4 regions of the Psychrobacter sp. JCM 18902 genome follow, and region 1 is predicted to be linked to each of the others. Evidence: predicted binding sites of a transcription regulator. Region 1 holds the regulator's gene; each other region holds the start of a gene.
The links. Region 1 encodes PhoB, which activates phosphate uptake and scavenging genes when phosphate is short. Its sites were predicted from a motif close to TGTCATNAANCTGTCATAA; they were not measured.
Positions count from the first base shown of each region.

Region 1 (4,867 bases):
ATAGATCTACAGCAATTAGTCAACCATGATATGAAGTCAAATTGGTCGGCTTATCCAAAGACTTGGGGGCTCAAATCAACCGACAAGAATATCGATCATCGCCGAGTGCCCAATCTTGAAGTGTTTTTTGCGCGTCACGCAAAGACATTATCGACGACTGATAAAGCCAGTTTTCAAGCAGGGGATGTGGTGACGTGGCGGCTACCGAATGGTAATTTGCCGCATACAGGTATCGTCTCCGATAAAGTCGCTGCGGATGGTACACCGCTGATTATTCACAATATCGGACGCGGCACGCAAGAAGAAAATATCTTATTTGCTTATCCTATTCTCAAACACTTTCGTTATTAACTACTTTCATTATTAACTAGGGTGTGTCATCAATTAGATTGTGAGGCTTAAAATGAGAAAAATTGTAGATAAACAAGGAAGAAATTGTCGTTAATATGAACATATTGACAAAATTTCTGACGATGTTTAGCAAAATTTAGCCATTTTAAGACCACTAAATGTATTCATGTGCTAATTGATGACACGCCCTAATATGTTGCGATAAGATAATTACCCACAATAAAAAGCTCAGTTCAACATAGATTAGGATGCTGATCTGAGCTTTTTTGAGTCGTTAAATCGCTTGCCTATAGGGTGTTAGCGACACCCAATAGCTGTCCCATTTTTACCACACTATCGGCTTTCATACTGTCTTGCCAATCCGCTTTTGCGCCTTTTGGTAGAATGACAATTGCGGTTGAGCCTAAATAAAAACGACCCAGCTCGTCGCCTTTCTTAAAGCTCATATTGTGCTCAGCTTCTTGAATATCATCAGTGCGGGCAATTTTACCAGTCGCCACTGTTTCGATACCAGCGACAATCATCGCCCCAACCATCACCACCGCTGCTTTGCCATATTCTGTATCAAACAGACAAACCAAGCGTTCATTACGCGCAAATAAGTCCGGCACGTTCGCCGCCGTAGTATTGTTGACCGAAAACAGCGTGCCCGGTACATAACGGGTTTTGGTTAGAGTACCGGCGAAGGGCATATGTACACGGTGATAGTTACTGGGCGCAAGATAAACCGTCGCAAAACTGCCATCCGCAAAATAGCGGCCATCTTCACTGTCAGCAAGCAGTTGACCAACGTCATAATAGCGACCTTTTGCTTGGAGCAATTTATGGTCGTCAATTTGACCCAACTGCGAGATAATACCATCGGCAGGACTGACGATACCATGAGGCGTCATGTCGATAGGGCGCGCGTCTTCTTTTAGCTCACGAGTAAAAAAATCGTTAAAGCTCTCATAGGCGTTGAGACTTTGGCGCTCATACTCGTCCAAGCTGACGTTATAGGCTTTAGCAAAGCTACGGATAAACGTGCGTTTAACATAAGGATGGCGGCTAGCGGCTAGACGCCCAGCAACTTTACTCAGTTGCTGCTGCGGGACAAGCTGTTGTAAAGTAGTGAATACATTCATAATGAGGCTACCAAAATAGGGTGTGATGTAATAATTAATAAGCAAGAGAATGGCCGTATTTTATCATGGACGGCGTATTATTGTATGGGCATAATTGGTAAGGAATCCGTAAATGAAAGCACTTATACAGCGCGTACGCCGTGCTAGTGTCACCGTCGATGCGCAGTGTGTTGGTACGATTGAGCAAGGCATATTGGCTTATATTGGTTTAGGGCCTGATGACGACCTAACAAGCGCCCAGCGCATGGTAGATAAAATCCTCACCTATCGTATTTTTGACAATGATGATGATCCTGCCAAGTACGGCAAACTGGATAAAAATGTCCAGCAAGTTGGTGGCGGACTATTATTGGTATCACAGTTTACGCTAATGGCAAAAACAGACAAGGGTCGTCGCCCTGACTTTGGTGGTGCGATGGCACCTGATGCGGCTCAAGCATTGTTTGCGCAATTGGTCGCCTATGCCAACACGCAACATTCAAACGTGGCAACTGGTCAGTTTGGCGCTAATATGCAAGTGTCGAGCGTCAATGATGGGCCATTGAATTTCTTGTTAGAAGTGAATTGAGTAAACTAAGCATTAGCCGTCACGAGACCTATGAACCGCTTAAAAGTTGAATGTCATTAAACTGTCATAATTACCCCGTTTAATAGAGAGCAGCAGGCGAGCATTTATCGCCTTTTTTGTCAGCCAAATGTTGTCCTCTAACACTGAGAATGCCGTATGTATAATGAGCAAATTTTGATTGTTGAAGATGAACCGGCGATTCGTGAAATGATCGTCATGACGCTAGAGATGGCGGGATTTGATAGTCTGCAGGCAGCGGATGTATCTGAGGCGCACCAACAAGTGGTCGATCACCGCCCTGCGCTGATTTTGCTAGATTGGATGCTACCCGGCGATAAAAGTGGCATTGATTTTTGCCGATTGCTCAAAAACGATGAGCTACTTGCTGAGATACCAGTCATTATGTTGACGGCTAAAAGTGAAGAGGACAGCAAGGTGCATGGCCTCGATGCTGGTGCTGATGATTATATGACCAAGCCTTTTTCGACACGTGAGTTGATATCTAGAATCAAAGCAGTATTGCGGCGTAGTAACGCGCTCAGTAGTGATAAATCTATCGAAATCGGCAATCTGAGCCTTGATCCCAAAAGTCAGCGGGTGACAGCGGCTGGTAAAGTGGTTGATGTTGGTCCTACGGAATATCGATTACTGGCATTTTTTATGAGTCATCCAGAGCGTGCCTATACGCGGACGCAGCTGCTAGACCAAGTATGGGGCGGTAATGTATATATCGAAGATAGAACCATTGATGTGCATATCAAACGTTTGCGGACATTATTACGACCGCATCAATGTGATACGTTGATACAGACAGTACGTGGGACAGGCTATCGATTTTCTAGCTTTATTGAACCAATTTAACTGACGGTTTTTATTCGCTATAAAAGCAGCATGTTAATCGCAGCACAGTGAAAAACGGCGAATAGTGATAAGGATGATGGATGAACACCCTAATATCGGCTCAAGGCGACCAACAAAATAAGTCACTGCTAGCAACTCAGCAGAATACAACGGATCAACTCAAAAAAATTAGAAGCGCACTACGCGCATTGCGAGATGCGGTGGTTTTGCTCAATGACGATGATGGGCTTGAATGGTGGAATCAGGCCGCCGAAGATTTAATGTTGTTACAGTTGTCAGATAAAGGTAAGTGCATTTTTGACTTTATTAGTGCGCCTGAATTTCGTCAGTATTATCAGGCAACGATCAACCCTAACGATGGTGCTCAGGATGGTGTACACATTGTCTCGTGGCGCGCGCCCAAGCGTTATCTAAAGTGTGAGCTCACGCCTTTTGGCGATGAGAAGCTGCTCATCATTTATGATGTGACGCGCTTGCATCATTTAGAAGAGATGCGCCGCGATTTTGTGGCGAATGTCTCGCATGAGTTACGCACACCGTTGACCGTCATGATGGGTTATCTAGAAAATTTTTCGGATCAGCCAGATATGCCGCCGCATTGGAAGCGCGGGTTTGAGCTGATGAGCCAACAGACTGCGCGTATGAATAGAATTGTGAATGACTTATTGCTGTTATCTCGCATCGAAATCGAAGAAACCCACGAGCTTAACTATATTGACATGACCAAGCTGCTGACCCATGTTTATGATGATGCGCAAGCGTACAATCAAGAATATGGGCATACCATTCACTTGCAGATAGACACTTATGACGGACTATATGGCTCAGAGATGTATCTAAATAGTGCGCTTTCTAATCTGGTGATTAATGCCATCAAATACACGCCCAAGGGCGGTAATATCGCCATTAGCTGGACAAAAACGTCAGAAGGTTGCCGATTTGCCGTCGAAGACAACGGTATTGGTATTGCACCTGAGCATATCGCACGGTTGACGGAGCGCTTTTATCGTATTGATAAAGGTCGTAGTCGGGCGACTGGCGGCACAGGGCTAGGTTTGGCAATCGTTAAACACGTCTTGTATCAGCATGAAGCCAATTTACAAATTGAATCAGTAGAAGGGGTAGGCTCGACGTTCAGTATGGTTTTCCCAGCTGCCCACATTAGATCAGCTGCGATACCCTAATATTTTTGTAAAAGTGGATAGGGGTTCACTGCACTGCCATTGATATAAATCCCGTAATGGACGTGCGGCGGCGTACCTTTTGCATTGCCACTGTCGCCGACGTAGCCGATGATATCGCCTACATTAACCCAGTCGTTTGGACTAATATCTGCACAATCTTCTAAATGCGCATAATAATGCCCTGCGCCTCCTGGTCCAACCACGACCACCACACGACCGCCTAACGTATTTTCACCAACTTTGCTGACGATGCCTTGTGTTGTGGCTCGTATTGGTGTGCCTCGTGCGGCAAAGATATCGATACCTTCATGACTGCGACCTTGACTGCGTGCAGCGCCCCATGTATCTGTTAGATGTTGCTCTGGAAGTGGACTGGGTAAGCTGTTTTCCGTCGGTAGTTCTTGCTGTAATAAACTGAGCTGTTGCCATTTTGCCATCACAAATGACTGAGTTTGTTGGCTGATACTGGGTAAGAGCCTATCAAATACAAATAATAGCATCAACAATACGACCGCTTTCATGAGTACACTGAGTACACGGCTTAAAAAGGTCGGCTTTTTCTTTCTCTTTGATTGCGGGTTACTGCTATCTGCTGGCATCTATCTCTCTTTAGTTTTTGAAATTAGTTTTTCTTATTATTATATAAGTGAAGTCGTCTATTCTTTGTATGCCATTGTTATCTCTAGTTTTTATCCCCATAAATATAACGCTTCTTTTAAAGTTTACGTATTTTTAAAACGTTGCATAAAATACCAATGTTGCTATCTATTATTGCTATC
Region 1 covers NZ_CAJHBK010000001.1:2,346,639-2,351,505, reverse strand. Annotated here, with positions in the region: gene JMY05_RS09680 (DUF1287 domain-containing protein) at 1-351, shown strand, start outside; gene asd (archaetidylserine decarboxylase) at 639-1,475, opposite strand; gene dtd (D-aminoacyl-tRNA deacylase) at 1,588-2,043, shown strand; gene phoB (phosphate regulon transcriptional regulator PhoB) at 2,200-2,904, shown strand; gene phoR (phosphate regulon sensor histidine kinase PhoR) at 2,985-4,088, shown strand; gene JMY05_RS09655 (M23 family metallopeptidase) at 4,085-4,687, opposite strand.

Region 2 (4,867 bases), 430 kb from region 1:
CTCTAATGGTTCGATATAGCGATTGTTCATCTCATAACGATGGCGATGACGTTCAGTGATATTTTTGGCGCCATAGATTTGGCTAAGCTTGCTACCAGCAACCAATTCGGCTTGCTGCGCGCCTAGACGCATGGTGCCGCCAAGGTCCGAGTCATCACTACGAATCTGTAATTCGCCGCGCTCATCTAACCACTCAGTGATGAGACCAATGATAGGCTCTGCCGTTTTGCGATCAAACTCAGAAGAGTTGGCATCGATTTTGAGTACATTACGCGCGTACTCAATCACTGCTAGCTGCATACCAAGGCAAATACCTAAATATGGCACGTTGTTTTCACGAGCATAAGTGATGGCTTTTATCTTACCATTGGTACCACGCTCACCAAAACCACCCGGTACTAGGATGGCATCGGCATTGTGTAGCTGCGCCAATAGGCTGTCATCGTCTTCTAGACGCTCAGCATCAACATAGTCAATTTTGACATCGGCTTTATGAGTGATGCCAGCATGCAGCAGTGCTTCGTTGATCGATTTATAAGCATCAGGTAACTCGACGTATTTACCAACCATCGCTACCGTAAGACTCATTTCAGGATTAAGCTGCGCTTCAACCACTTTGTCCCAATCACTTAAATCTGCTTCTGGTACATCTAAACCAAAACGCTCACAGATCAAATCATCAAGATCCTGCTCATGAAGCGTGCGTGGAATCTGATAAATACTTTGCGCATCTTCACACATAATAACCGCACGCTCTTCCACATTGGTGAACAGCGCTATTTTGCGACGGTTGTCTTGCGAGATGTGGTGATCAGAGCGGCAAATCAATATATCAGGCTGCAAACCGATAGAACGTAGCTCTTTTACTGAATGCTGCGTTGGCTTGGTTTTGGTTTCGCCTGCACTAGCAATATAAGGTACGAGCGTCAAATGCATCAGCATGGCTCTATTGCGACCAAGCTCTACTTGCATTTGGCGGACGGCTTCCATAAATGGTAACGATTCGATGTCACCAACGGTACCGCCAATCTCAATAATGGCGATATCATAACCTTCACCACTGGCTAAGATTTTACTCTTAATTTCATCAGTGATATGTGGAATAACTTGTACTGTACCACCAAGATATTCACCACGGCGCTCTTTATTTAGAACGTTTTGATAGATACGACCACTAGTAAAGTTATTACTCTTACTCATTTTTGAATGGCGTAAGAAGCGCTCATAGTAACCCAAATCTAAATCAGTCTCTGCACCATCTTCGGTGACGAATACTTCGCCATGCTGGAATGGGCTCATCGTACCTGGATCGACGTTGATGTACGGATCCATCTTGGTCATCGTGACGGTCACGCCACGGGCTTCTAAGACCGCTGCAAGAGAGGCTGCGGTGATACCTTTTCCTAGTGAGGACACTACCCCACCGGTCACAAATATAAACTTGGTCATAGTACTCTGTCGGTAATTGGTAAAGAAGGATTTTACTAAAAATACGTCAAAAAATATAGGGCAAAAGCATAAACTCTTTGAAACATTCAATTTTTAGTACTTAGCTATTATAACGCACTACCCACTCAAAAAGGATATAACAAAAAAAACTCACCCCGAAGGATGAGTTTTTATAATCAGATTCTAATGCTTAGATTAGAATTTGTATTCTAGACCAGTACCAACTACCAATACTTCTGCATCGCCTCTTGCGTCAGCCATGATATCATCGTTATAAATATCTTTAATATTAGTGTTATATCTATAGTTAACATTATCAGCTTTATTTAAGCCTGCATAGGCATGAGCAATGATATTGTCTTTATAGAAGTATTTACCACCAACAACGATTTGATCTGAATCAGAGTTGTCAAAACCATTTAAGTTAGTAGTATTGTTGTACTGTGCGTATACAGACGCTGGACGGGCAAAGTTAGTTAACCCCATCTCGCCACTAATAACGAAACCTTTCTCTTTATCAGAAGAACCATTATAGTCAGCTACTTGATATAGCGCGCCTAGCATTACAGGTGCTGCCATAAACTTGGCTAGATCTACAGTAGCAGTACCACGGATGATATCACCATTGATGTTTTGGTCTTTGTCATAAGCCACACCAGCAGTGAAGCCAGTACCTTGGTCAAACATCATTGCAACGCCGAAACCTGCATCATCAGAGTTATCGCCATCTACATCATTAGAGCTGTACATTGCAGACAGTTGTAACGGTAGACCATTGTACTTAGGTGCAGTCCAAATGATTGAGCTTGCAAGACGATTACTGTCAGCCATATTTAATGCTGCAACTGTTTCACTTTCGTTTTCAGTTTGACCTAGGTTATCCCAGTAACCTTGGTTAACAACAACGTTATCAATACGAGCTAGCGTTGATTGGTTTTTACCAGCACGGAACTCACCGAACTGCTTGTTGTTTAAACCAAGGAATGTATCACGGTTAGTAAAAGTAGCGTTATCACCAGTGACACTTGTGCCGTACTCTAACTGATAGATAACATCAGTATTGGCAGTCATGGCTTCAGAGCCCTTAAAACCTAGACGTGAAGCATGAGAATTAATCTCTACTTGATCTTCACCATAATTAACCTTGCTGTTGTCAGCAACAGCACGACCATCAAAATCAACATCGATATAATCAGCAGCTACAAAAGCTTTACCATAGATAGTCGGTGCTGCATTGGCTGCAGATACAGATAAGGCAGCAACTGCTGTAGCTAAAAGTAGTTTTTTCATGGGGTATCTCCACTTTACAATTTTAGTAATAAGCTAGCTATGATTAGCTGGTGCTCATAATGGTATCGTCACAAATCCTCAAAGATATAATGTGTAACTGGCTACCGAGATTAGTCAGAAACAAGTGTGGCGAAGTTCTATTACAGTAAGATGAAAAAAACAATGACTTACATAACTGCGATTAAAAAGTAACTGCCATGTAATCTTAGGTCTTTATCGCTCCGTTGCGTAACATCCGTTACCAAACTCATACTTCGAATACAAGCATAACAACTTTGACATAATTTGCAACATTTTTTTTAGATTTTTAAACCCAGTATTTGTTGAATGCCATATCTACTATAGAATGTAGGTCATTGTAAAAAAATCCCTATCCGCTCAAATAGATAAAGATACTATTGATTAATATAATTACCAAGAACTTGAAACTAGCGTAATGAATACCCTTTCATTAACAAAAATAAAGCCGTACTTGTTCATTAACAAGTACGGCTAATAAAAAATAATAAATGTGGTTTATGACATACTGTCAGTCACAATTGAGATCGGAAAATTGCTACAAGAACAGTAAAAAAGGTATTTTTACTGCTCTTGTTTCCAGACTACAACCTTAGTCAATGGCTATTACAGACTCCTTATTAAGTATAAAAACCAAGAAGAAGCTTAGTCAGTCATGACAGTATTATAATAGAATGTCAAGTATGCCATATTCTAATATTAACCTGCGCAATATTAGCAGCCTGCTTTTAGATCAAGACGTGCCTGATGCAATAATGGCTCAGTATAACCACTCGGCTGCTCACGACCTTTAAACACTAAGTCACAGGCCGCTTTAAAGGCATAAGAGTGGTCAAAGCTATCTGCCATCGTCTGATAGTCGCTATCGCCTGCATTTTGCTCATCAACTACTTTTGCCATACGCTTCATCGTATGCATCACTTGCTGCTCGCTCACGACATCGTGATGCAACCAGTTGGCAATATGTTGACTTGAGATACGTAAAGTCGCACGGTCTTCCATCAGACCCACATCATTGATATCCGGTACTTTAGAACAACCAACGCCTTGGTTGACCCAACGCACAACATATCCTAAGATGCCCTGAGCATTATTGTCTAGCTCTTGCTGTTTCTCTTCATCTGTCCAATTGGTATTTTTTGCTAATGGAATGGTCAAAATGTCGTCTAAGCTGGCACGCTCACGTGATTTTAGGCTGTCTTGTACCTCAGCAACACTCACTTGATGATAGTGCATGCTGTGCAAGGTTGCCCCTGTTGGTGATGGTACCCATGCGGTACTGGCTCCAGACTTAGGATGTGCAGCTTTGGTGTCCATCATCTCTTTCATCTCGTCAGGCTTCGCCCACATGCCTTTACCAATCTGAGCAACACCCTGTAAACCAGTCTCTAAACCAATATCAACGTTCCACTGCTCATAAGCTGGCTGCCATACTTGTGACTTCATCTCACCCTTAGGTACAAATGGACCTGCATTCATGCTGGTATGCATCTCATCACCAGTACGATCTAAGAAACCTGTGTTGATGAAAATGACACGCTCTTTCGCTTGGCGGATGGCTTCTTTCAAGTTGACCGTCATGCGGCGCTCTTCATCCATGATACCGATTTTAATGGTATTACGCTCTAAGCCTAATAAGTCTTCTACTGCGTTGAATAAATCGTTGGCCATTTTTACTTCTTCAGGACCATGCATTTTTGGTTTAACGATATACATTGAACCTTTACGTGAATTCGATAGCGCATTTTTACCTTTAAGGTCATTGAGCGTTAATAGTGGTGTAATCAAGCCATCCATTAAGCCTTCAAATATTTGTTCTTGACCATCACCCAAGTCGACCAATATTGCAGGGTTTTGCATGAGGTGACCGACGTTACGAATCAGCAATAACGAACGACCTGGCAGGATAAGCTTACCACCATCTGGGGTGGTGTATTCACGATCTGGGTTTTGCTGACGTGTGCGGGTTTTGCCACCTTTTTCAAAGGTTTCTATCAAATCACCATTCATGAGACCAAGCCAATTGCGATACACTTCCACTTTTTCTTCTGCATCGACGGCAGCGATTGAGTCTTCACAGTCTTGAATTGCCGTAATAGCTGACTCAAGC
Region 2 covers NZ_CAJHBK010000001.1:1,912,220-1,917,086, forward strand. Annotated here, with positions in the region: gene JMY05_RS07805 (CTP synthase) at 1-1,449, opposite strand, end outside; gene JMY05_RS07810 (porin) at 1,645-2,739, opposite strand; gene JMY05_RS07815 (malate synthase G) at 3,472-4,867, opposite strand, start outside.
Region 2: the regulator PhoB is predicted to act here: its motif matches at 2,877-2,895, upstream of JMY05_RS07810 (porin).

Region 3 (4,867 bases), 680 kb from region 1:
CCGATCATTTCCGCTTGGTATTTTTGCCAAACCTACATGATTTAGAAGATGCCATGGACCGCTTAGATCGCTTCTTTGCCAAAAAGCGCAAACAATTTGGTACCGAATAGACCTTAATTTGACATAAAAAAACGCTTATCGGCATGATGCTGAGAAGCGTTTTTTATTTGAAATGTGCTTATAAATAACGTTAAATAAGACTTAATAAGCGTACATTTTAAAAAATATTGACCAAAATGATATAACTGATTGCAGACATTGCCGCTGCTGCAGGAAGAGTAATGATCCATGCCAAACCGATAGGTTTCATCAACGCCCAATTGGTGTCTCTATTGACAATACCGATACCAAGTACCGCGCCAACTAGCGTATGCGTACTTGAGACGGGCAGACCCATGGTTGATGCGCCCATAACCACTGCAGCCGCAGCCAATTCAGCTGAAAAACCAGAAGCGGGATGCATTTTTGCCAAATTTGTACCAACCGTTTGAATGACTTCTTTACCAATGAACCAAAGACCAACGATAAGCGCAACACCAAAGGTCAGCATGACCGCAGGCGGTACAGCGGCTTCAGTTGCGATGCTATTGGTACGGATAACATCCATAATCGCGGCAAAAGGACCGACTGCATTGGCAATATCGTTTGAGCCGTGGCTAAAGGCAAAAGCAGAGGCGGTAAAGACTTGCATCCAGCTAAACATAATAAACGTCGCTTTGGTCAAATCCTCTTTATGTTTACCGCGGATACTCTTGGTATAGATAAAGGTCGCAAGCCACACCAGCGCCGCGATCATACCCATGATTAAAAAGCCTTGCAGCGTCGTCATGCCATTATTGACATTCTTTAGACCCTTAAAGATGACCAAAGAGGCCATGACCGCGCCGCCTGCAGCTGCAATGATAGGCACCCATTGCTTCAACGCTTTTAGCGTATCAAGGTTGCTGCGTTCATTTTCAATCTCATAAAGCTGTTTATAGTAGTCAGTCTCTAAATCTTCAACATCGCAATCATCATCTTTGTAGATTTCTTGATCACGTAACATCGCTGACGTATAAGCCAGCTGTTCTGATTCTGTTAAACCGTCCAAAAACTCTTTGTGGTTTTGTTTTAAGGTTTTTTTGTCGCCTTTCAAAGTCGCAATGTGCGCCTCTGTTCTATCATTATACTCAATGATGTTTTTCTTAATCTGTCCATATAACACATAGGACAAAACGCCGCCCAATAGCGGTGATAATACCCAAGAAATCGCGATGGTGCCAATCGTACTCCAATTCACCGTTGATAATGCCATTTCAGTACCACCTAACGTGATACCTAATACAATAGAGCTACCAACAACGCCGCCAATAATGGCGTGCGTGGTCGAAACGGGCAGACCCTTTTTGGTGGCAAATAACAGCCAAAATGCGGCAGCGATGAGCGCTGACAGCATGACATAAATGAATTGGTTGGGCGTTACTGAAAGACCATCTAAATCGACAATGCCGCTTCGAATGGTATCGGTGACTTCACCACCTGCCAGGACGGCTCCGGACACTTCAAATATCGCTGCGATACCCAGTGCCTGTGGGATAGTCAACGTCCCTGCACCTACTGAGGTACCAAAGGAGTTGGCGACATCGTTACCACCAATATTGAATGCCATAAAGACACCAAAAGCAGTGGCCACAATAAATAGCGTCGTCTGTTGACGCATCGTGTAATCTAGACCCCACCACAAAAAGTAGGCGGTCATCGCAATCAGTAAAATGGCAAAAAATAGATTTATTCTCATAGAACCGACTGATTTGACTGGCTCTGTAGAACTGTTGCTAATACCCATACGTTGATACGTCCTGCGTAAGCTGATTGAAATTATAGGCGGTTGATGACATTGCGCGGCTATTAATAATGCTCGTGATAGCTTCTGACATTAATATAACGTATATGAAACGCGCAATATGCTTGCTAAAAAACGGTTTTTCTTACTGCTATCTTGGTGCTCTACCCTAGCGCTTACCTTTTATTTACTCGTATTTTATTTTACGTAAAGGCAGTAAATAAGATAAAACACATCACTCAATATGTCACAAAGCCGCAAGGAATATTGCCAAATCGTCTGATTACAGCAGCTTGCGGCTTAGAGATGTCGTAGTCATAATTTTGGTTCTAATAACTGCTATTGTAAGAACCTTTGCCAAACTTATTAACCAGAGTGATTAAAATGTCTGTGTCAAAGGATAAAAACACGCTACTCACTCAGTGAGTTTCGTGCACAGCAGGAGCTATTACGCGCCTATTATATTAAATATAAGCGCATAATGCATGATGATATTGCAAGATTTGTAACTGCCAGCATATGTGTTAGAAAACATCCTGCTGTAACGCCGCATTATACTCTCTTTCCCTGAATTTATTTAACGTTAAATATATAATTATGGCGCTTTGTAACCAGCTACCTAATTGAATGACCAATCACATATCAGCTGCCACACACCGCTGATAGTTGCTTAATCGCATGATCTAAAACATCCAAACGTGCTTGACGCTTCTCATTGGTCGCGATGACGCACCACGGTGCGTACTCTGTATCGGTACGTGCCAGCATATCCGCCGCAGACTGCACATAATCCGACCATTTATCACGGTTGCGCCAGTCATCGTCCGTCAGCTTAAACTGCTTGTGCGGTGTCTTTTGACGTGCCTCAAAACGTTTAAGCTGTTCTTTTTTATCGATAGCCAACCAGTATTTGATAACGATTGTCCCCGCCGCGGCTAAATCCGCCTCAAAGCGATTGATTTCATCGTAAGCACGCTGCCATTCCTCATCCGTGGCAAAACCCTCAATGCGCTCAACCAAAACGCGCCCATACCAAGTCCGATCAAAAATGGCAATACGGCTAATACGGTCGGTTTGCTCGTTCGGAAGTTTGGTCCAAAAACGCCATAGATAAGGATGTTGCAGCTCATACAGCATTGGCGCACTGACATTATAAATTTGATACTCGCGTGGGTCGAGCGGCGCAACCAATCTTTTAATCGCGCCACCTTTGCCAGCAGCGTCCATTCCTTCAAAGGCAAAAACGATATGACGCCCTTTGCGCGCACGCAGCAATTGGGCAAGGCGAACTTGTTTTTCTACTAACGCATCACGGTAGTCCGACTTATCAATCTCTGCCTCATCGATATCTTTTAAAAAGTTAGGAATTTTTACAGGTTCAAACTTTGCTGATTTGAGTGCTTGCTGAACTTGCTTCTTAGCCTTTGACTTATCAGAGGTTTGTACTGTATTTCTTTTACTACTCATTAGCGCGGTTTGCATCGCTTGTAGCACTTCATGGCAAAAATGGTCAGCCGCATCTGACTTGTTATCACCATCAATGATGATCCAATCATCTTGCTGGCGTAGCAGAACGGTAGCCACTTGATTAAAGGTTTCGATAACTTTTTTACTATTCCAGTCAATTTGGTATAAAAACTGCGGATCGGCTTCATCGTCATTCAATCGCGCTTGCAATGTTTCGATATCGACATGGAACCAGCATTTAAGCAGTCGGGTTTGATTGGCAGCTAGGTCTTGTTCGAATGCTTGTAGCTTAATAAGCTGCTGCTGTAAATATGCTTGCCATTGCGCAATCGGCAACGTCTTGTCGTTGTCTGACGTTGCCATACGCATGACGTTATAAAGCAGGTCAGCATACCAGTTGCCAAAATAAACCATCACATCGCCATGACGGGGTAATGCCTTGGTATGTGCCTGCCAAATCGGCTGATACGCTAAGGGACAATCACCAACGGTTGCCTCAACTTTAAGTAGTCGAGGATCTACCCATTGGCGCAATTGCTTAACAGCAGTGCCCTTGCCTGCCTGCTCCATACCATTGACCAATACCAATAGCCCTGTTGGTTTATTGAGGGTTGGCGGCGTCTGTTGCCGCGTTGCTCGTAGAGCATATTGGGCCGTGACCAGTGCCAATCTCAGTGCATCTTTGTCCATAGAAAACTGGCTTAAGGGATTGGGGGTTAGGCGTTCATCAACAATCTGCTCACTAAATCGCGCACTTAGCGCTTGTGGTGCGGTGGATTCAGTCGTCTTATTATTTTTGCTCATAACTGTCATCATCCTATGATTGAAAGCGTGTTAGCGTCATCATAGCATTGCAGCAATTCGGTAAATAACGCTGCTATGTAACAGTTTGACATTTGTATTCTGCTTTATTTTCTTTTAAGGTGAACACAATCTCAGACACATGCTGTAATCACGCTCTATAAATACAAAAACCAAAAGTATAAAACACGGTTTATCCTGAGCTTTTTATTCGCAACCTTTTAACCCTCTTTACTTTTATGCAGGTTTACTGACCATGGCCTCTTTAGCCGACTTACAACAACATTTGAACCGTTTTTGGGCACTGCCTTATCATGAAAATTTGCCATTAAATGCCAAACTTAGTGAGGTGCAATCTTGGCAACGAGATCGTATTCAGAACACTCACAAAGACTTGTTCGAGCAACCTCAAAATCAGCTCATGGCAGATTATTTTTTGACACAATTGTATGGCGGCGATGAGTTTAAATTGTTGGCCAAACAGTTAGAACGCATTGTACCCAAGGCACAAAAAGTTGAGCGTTTTGCGCCAGCAGCGGCTTTAGAAACCGGCAGCATGGCGATACAAGCAGCTATCTTAGCGATAGAGCTGGATTTGCATTTAGCAGAATGGCTATTGGCTCAAGATTTAGCCGTTAATGAAGACAACATGCTGACCGCCTATCGTGCGGTCAATGAAGCCGACACTCGACGTATCCAAATTGGTCATTTAAAAGAGGTGTGCTATCGTACTGATAAATATATAAACTCTTTTATGTTGCAAAAAGCCTTTGTCTT
Region 3 covers NZ_CAJHBK010000001.1:1,666,941-1,671,807, forward strand. Annotated here, with positions in the region: gene JMY05_RS06810 (aminotransferase class I/II-fold pyridoxal phosphate-dependent enzyme) at 1-110, shown strand, start outside; gene JMY05_RS06815 (inorganic phosphate transporter) at 218-1,825, opposite strand; gene JMY05_RS06820 (ATPase) at 2,465-4,093, opposite strand; gene JMY05_RS06825 (FFLEELY motif protein) at 4,347-4,867, shown strand, end outside.
Region 3: the regulator PhoB is predicted to act here: its motif matches at 1,858-1,876, upstream of JMY05_RS06815 (inorganic phosphate transporter).

Region 4 (4,867 bases), 460 kb from region 1:
CAAAATAATCTTGAACATAACTTCCCACGTCGTTGCGCCCATACCATATGCTGATTCTTTAAGCAGGTCTGGCACGACCGAAAAAACATCGCGCATGGTGGCGGCGATAAATGGAATGATCATGATGGCAAGTACAAGGGATGCCGTAAACATCCCCAGTCCCATTGGCGCGCCCGTAAATAGCTTACCAATGATGGGTAGTGGACCGACGTGTTCAATGAACCAAGGCTGAATGTGATCACCGAAGAAAGGCGCAAATACAAACAATCCCCACATACCGTAAATGATAGAAGGAATACCAGCCAATAGCTCAATGGCGATACCAAGTGGTTTTTTGAGGAAGGTTGGGCACATCTCGGTCAAAAATATGGCAATGCCAAAACTGATTGGTACTGCAATGAGAATAGCTATAAATGACGTTACTAGCGTGCCATAAATAGGGGCAAGAGCCCCGTATTCATTGGCGACCGTATCCCAATTATTACTGGTATAAAATCCAAGACCAAATGCCTGAATGCTCGGCCATGCTCCGATAATCAAGGAGACTAAAATGCCGCCCAACGATAAGAGTACCAGTATGGCAAAAGCCTTAGTAGCATTCACAAACAATAAGTCATAGCGCTTTTGTTTAGCCAGTTGGGACCTTAAATCATTCATAAGTGTCTCAGCATTAAATAGAATCAAGTCAAAATAGTAGAAGCATTCATTCGGTTTTATCACAACAAACTTGTCATCAAATTTGCTGTGATAAAACCTCTCAAATAACTACCGGAGAATAGTTATTCGAGAGGATAACTCGAAAGGGACTAGTAAGGCACTGACAAGGTATTAAAGAATATTTAGCAGAAACAGGTTACTGAGCAGGCTTATAAACAGGCTGTCCATCACTGCCTTTTACCTCGTTCCATTTTTCCTTGAATAAGGCAACCGCTGCATCAGAGAATGGTACGTAATCGAGTGCCATGGCATCGTCATCACCTTGGGTATAAGCCCAATCAAAGAAGTTCAATACACCAGCGACTTGCTGAGGATTCTCTGGTTGCTTATGCACTAAGATGAAAGTAGCAGCAGCGATAGGCCATGCTTGATCCGTCTCAGAGTTAGTGATGACTTTATAAAAGCCTTCTTGTTGTGACCAGTCGATATCACCAGCTGCTGCAAATGTCTCAGCAGAGGGCTGAACAATGTTGCCAGCTGCGTTTTTCAGTGCCGTATGTGACATATTGTTTTGCTTAGCGTAAGCATACTCAACGTAGCCGATAGAGTTTTTCATACGGTTGACGTAGCTTGAAACGCCTTCGTTACCTTTACCACCTGCACCAGTCGCAGACGTTGGCCACTTAACGGTTTTATCAACACCAACTGTGTCTTTCCAATCTGGTGAAACTTTAGCTAGATAATCTGTGAAGTTAAACGTCGTACCTGAACCATCTGAGCGGAATACGGTAGTAATAGCAGCATCAGGTAGTGTTAAATCTGGGTTCATGGCTTTGATCGCAGGATCATTCCAGTTACTAATCTTACCCAAATAGATGTCTGCTAACATTGCACCGTCTAATTTCAACGCACCCGGCTCGACACCGTCAATGTTGACGATTGGAACAACGCCGCCGATGACCGTCGGAAACTGAATCAAGCCCGCTTCGTCTAGCTCTTCAGGCGTCATCGGCGCATCAGAAGCACCAAAATCGACGGTTTTTGACTGAATTTGTTTGATACCGCCAGATGAGCCAATAGATTGATAGTTGACTTGGCCACCAGTAGCAGCATTGTAGTCATAAGACCATTTGGCATAGATAGGCTGCGGGAACGATGCACCTGCACCCGTGATATTCATTGCGATATTTTCAGCAGATTTAAAACCTGTATCAGCAGAAGGCGTTGCCTGATTCTGAGTGGTTGTTTCAGCCGTGGTAGCGGCACTACTGCTAGTATCAGCAGCTGGCTCTGTCGTTTCAGTCGATTTATTACATGCCGTAAGCATTAATGTACAACTAACGGCCACTGCTAATAACGAATAACGCATGTAGGACTCCTAAAGTTTAACAACGATACAAAAAGTATTTGTTTGTGATATGCGTGCTATCTTGCCAAATCTTTATGACAGTTTAATGACAACCTCTGGAATCTTTCATTCGCTTTACATAATATTTAGATAAGTATTCTAAATACCAGTAATATCGAGTAATTTTGATAACTATTACTAAGAATCTGTGCTCATAACCAGACCGAACAGCAAACTCAAAGTCTGATGTTTTCATTCAAATATCATTAGCCCTCATTGCAGAACTTTGTTAGTATTGAGTTGATTTACAACACTGACAGACTCGGGGTGCGGTGTATTATTGGCTCGCTTTACTAAACTTGCTTTATTAAAGTAGTCGCCTTTATACATTCGCTGAGAGATCACCCGCCGAACCTGATGCGGTTAGTACCGACGCAGGGAAGTCTTAAGCACTTTGTTATTTATGGCAAAGGACGTGCAGAAATGCCTTTTTTATCCTCATTACTATCTTAATGTGCGTGATGTACTATTAAGTAGTGAAGACTGATATAAAGCTGCGTCCAACATTTGATGAGTATTATTCACGACTATATCCTTCAGTTTTAGTCGCGAATGATGCTCATGAGCTGAATTTGTCTGGATCACAGATGCTACCCCCGCAGCTACTGGCGGTGTTGCTTTTATTCAAAAACCAACACGCTAGGACAGCATATGACAACTTTATTAGCCACTTCTCCTTCTCAAAAACCTTCTAAGACAGATGCGTTAAAAACCCCTGCTCACCGCAGTGCCAGTGATGCGCGCTTTGAAGAAGACGCTCGCGACTTACACCGCATTCTCCCCGCCTCCCGTAAAGTTTATATCGAAGGCTCTAGATCCGATATTCAAGTACCCATGCGTGAAATCACGCTTGATCCTACCCCTGTGCAAGGCGTTTCTGAAAACGAATGGAAACAGAACCCACCATTTTATGTCTATGACACCTCTGGCGTTTATACCGATCCCAACGTCGAGATTGATTTGACCAAAGGCTTACCAAAGCTGCGTGAAGGCTGGATTGCTGAGCGCGGTGATACCGAGCAATTAAGCGGACTGTCTAGCTCTTACGGAATGGCACGCGCCCGCGATATCAGCACTGCCAATCTACGATTTGCTCATATCGACAAACCACGCCGCGCCAAAGATGTCGATGGCAAAGCTGGCAACGTCACGCAAATGCATTATGCTCGTCGCGGCATCATTACCCCTGAGATGGAATACATCGCCATTCGCGAAACGCAAAAACAGCATGAGCTGACCGATATGCGTCAACATGACGGTGAAAACTTTGGTGCTAATACGCCGACGGTTATCACTCCTGAGTTTGTGCGGAGTGAAGTAGCTACAGGTCGCGCAATTATCCCAAACAACATCAACCACCCAGAATCTGAACCGATGATTATCGGACGCAATTTCTTGGTGAAAATCAACGCAAATATCGGTAACTCAGCGTTAGGTTCTTCTATCGATGAAGAGGTGTCTAAAATGACGTGGGCCACGCGTTGGGGTGCGGATAACATCATGGATTTGTCGACTGGCAATCATATTCACGAAACGCGCGAATGGCTGATTCGTAACTCGCCAGTGCCGATTGGTACTGTACCGATTTACCAAGCGCTAGAAAAAGTCGATGGCGTGGCTGAAGATTTAACGTGGGAGATATTCCGCGATACGCTGATTGAGCAAGCCGAACAAGGTGTCGATTACTTTACTATCCATGCGGGTGTTTTATTAGAGTACGTGCCGCTAACTGCTGGACGCTTAACGGGCATCGTCTCGCGTGGCGGATCTATCATGGCGCAGTGGTGCATGTTTCATAATAAAGAGAGCTTTTTATATACTCATTTTGAAGATATATGTGAAATCATGAAGCAGTACGATGTGGCGTTTAGTCTAGGCGATGGCTTACGTCCAGGCTGTTTGCAAGATGCCAATGACGAGGCGCAATTTGGTGAGCTGCGTACCCTTGGCGAGTTGACCCAAGTGGCGTGGAAGCATGACGTACAGGTCATGATTGAAGGTCCCGGTCACGTAGCAATGAACCGTATTAAAGAGAATATGGACTTGCAATTAGAAGTTTGTGCCGACGCACCATTTTATACGTTAGGGCCACTAACCACTGATATCGCACCTGGTTACGACCATATTACCAGTGCGATTGGTGCGGCGATGATTGGCTGGTTTGGTACTGCTATGCTGTGCTATGTCACCCCAAAAGAGCATCTCGGTCTGCCTAATAAAAAAGATGTTAAAGACGGTATCATCACCTATAAAATCGCCGCTCACGCAGCAGATCTGGCAAAAGGTCATCCAGGCGCACAGGCGCGTGACAATGCCTTATCAAAAGCACGTTTTGAATTCCGCTGGGATGATCAGTTCAATCTAGCACTTGATCCAGATACGGCACGTGAGTTCCATGATGAAACCTTACCTAAAGACGCGCATAAGACGGCGCACTTTTGCTCTATGTGTGGACCTAAGTTTTGCTCAATGAAAATCACTCAGAATGTGCGGGATTATGCGGCAGGACTGGATAAAGATGCCGCTAATAAAAAATCAACTCCGAAATCGGATGATTCAATCAATGTAGGTCATGTTATTAAAGAGGTGTAGTGCTTTACTTACTGAAAACTGGCTAACTTAAAGAGCTTGAATCCATTCACTGGGTTCAAGCTCTTTTTGTACCTACTTGTGAGGGTTGTAAAAAAACTCGTTTCAAATAAGAATCGCATAACTTCATAATGATTAGATAAAAAGGCAAAACTAGTGGATAGCCAAAGATAACAATCAAAAGTGTATAGCCATGATACCTGCTAGCATGCT
Region 4 covers NZ_CAJHBK010000001.1:2,804,047-2,808,913, reverse strand. Annotated here, with positions in the region: gene pstC (phosphate ABC transporter permease subunit PstC) at 1-657, opposite strand, end outside; gene pstS (phosphate ABC transporter substrate-binding protein PstS) at 854-2,026, opposite strand; TPP riboswitch at 2,319-2,463, shown strand; gene thiC (phosphomethylpyrimidine synthase ThiC) at 2,717-4,657, shown strand; gene JMY05_RS11625 (hypothetical protein) at 4,713-4,867, opposite strand, start outside.
Region 4: the regulator PhoB is predicted to act here: its motif matches at 2,099-2,117, upstream of pstS (phosphate ABC transporter substrate-binding protein PstS).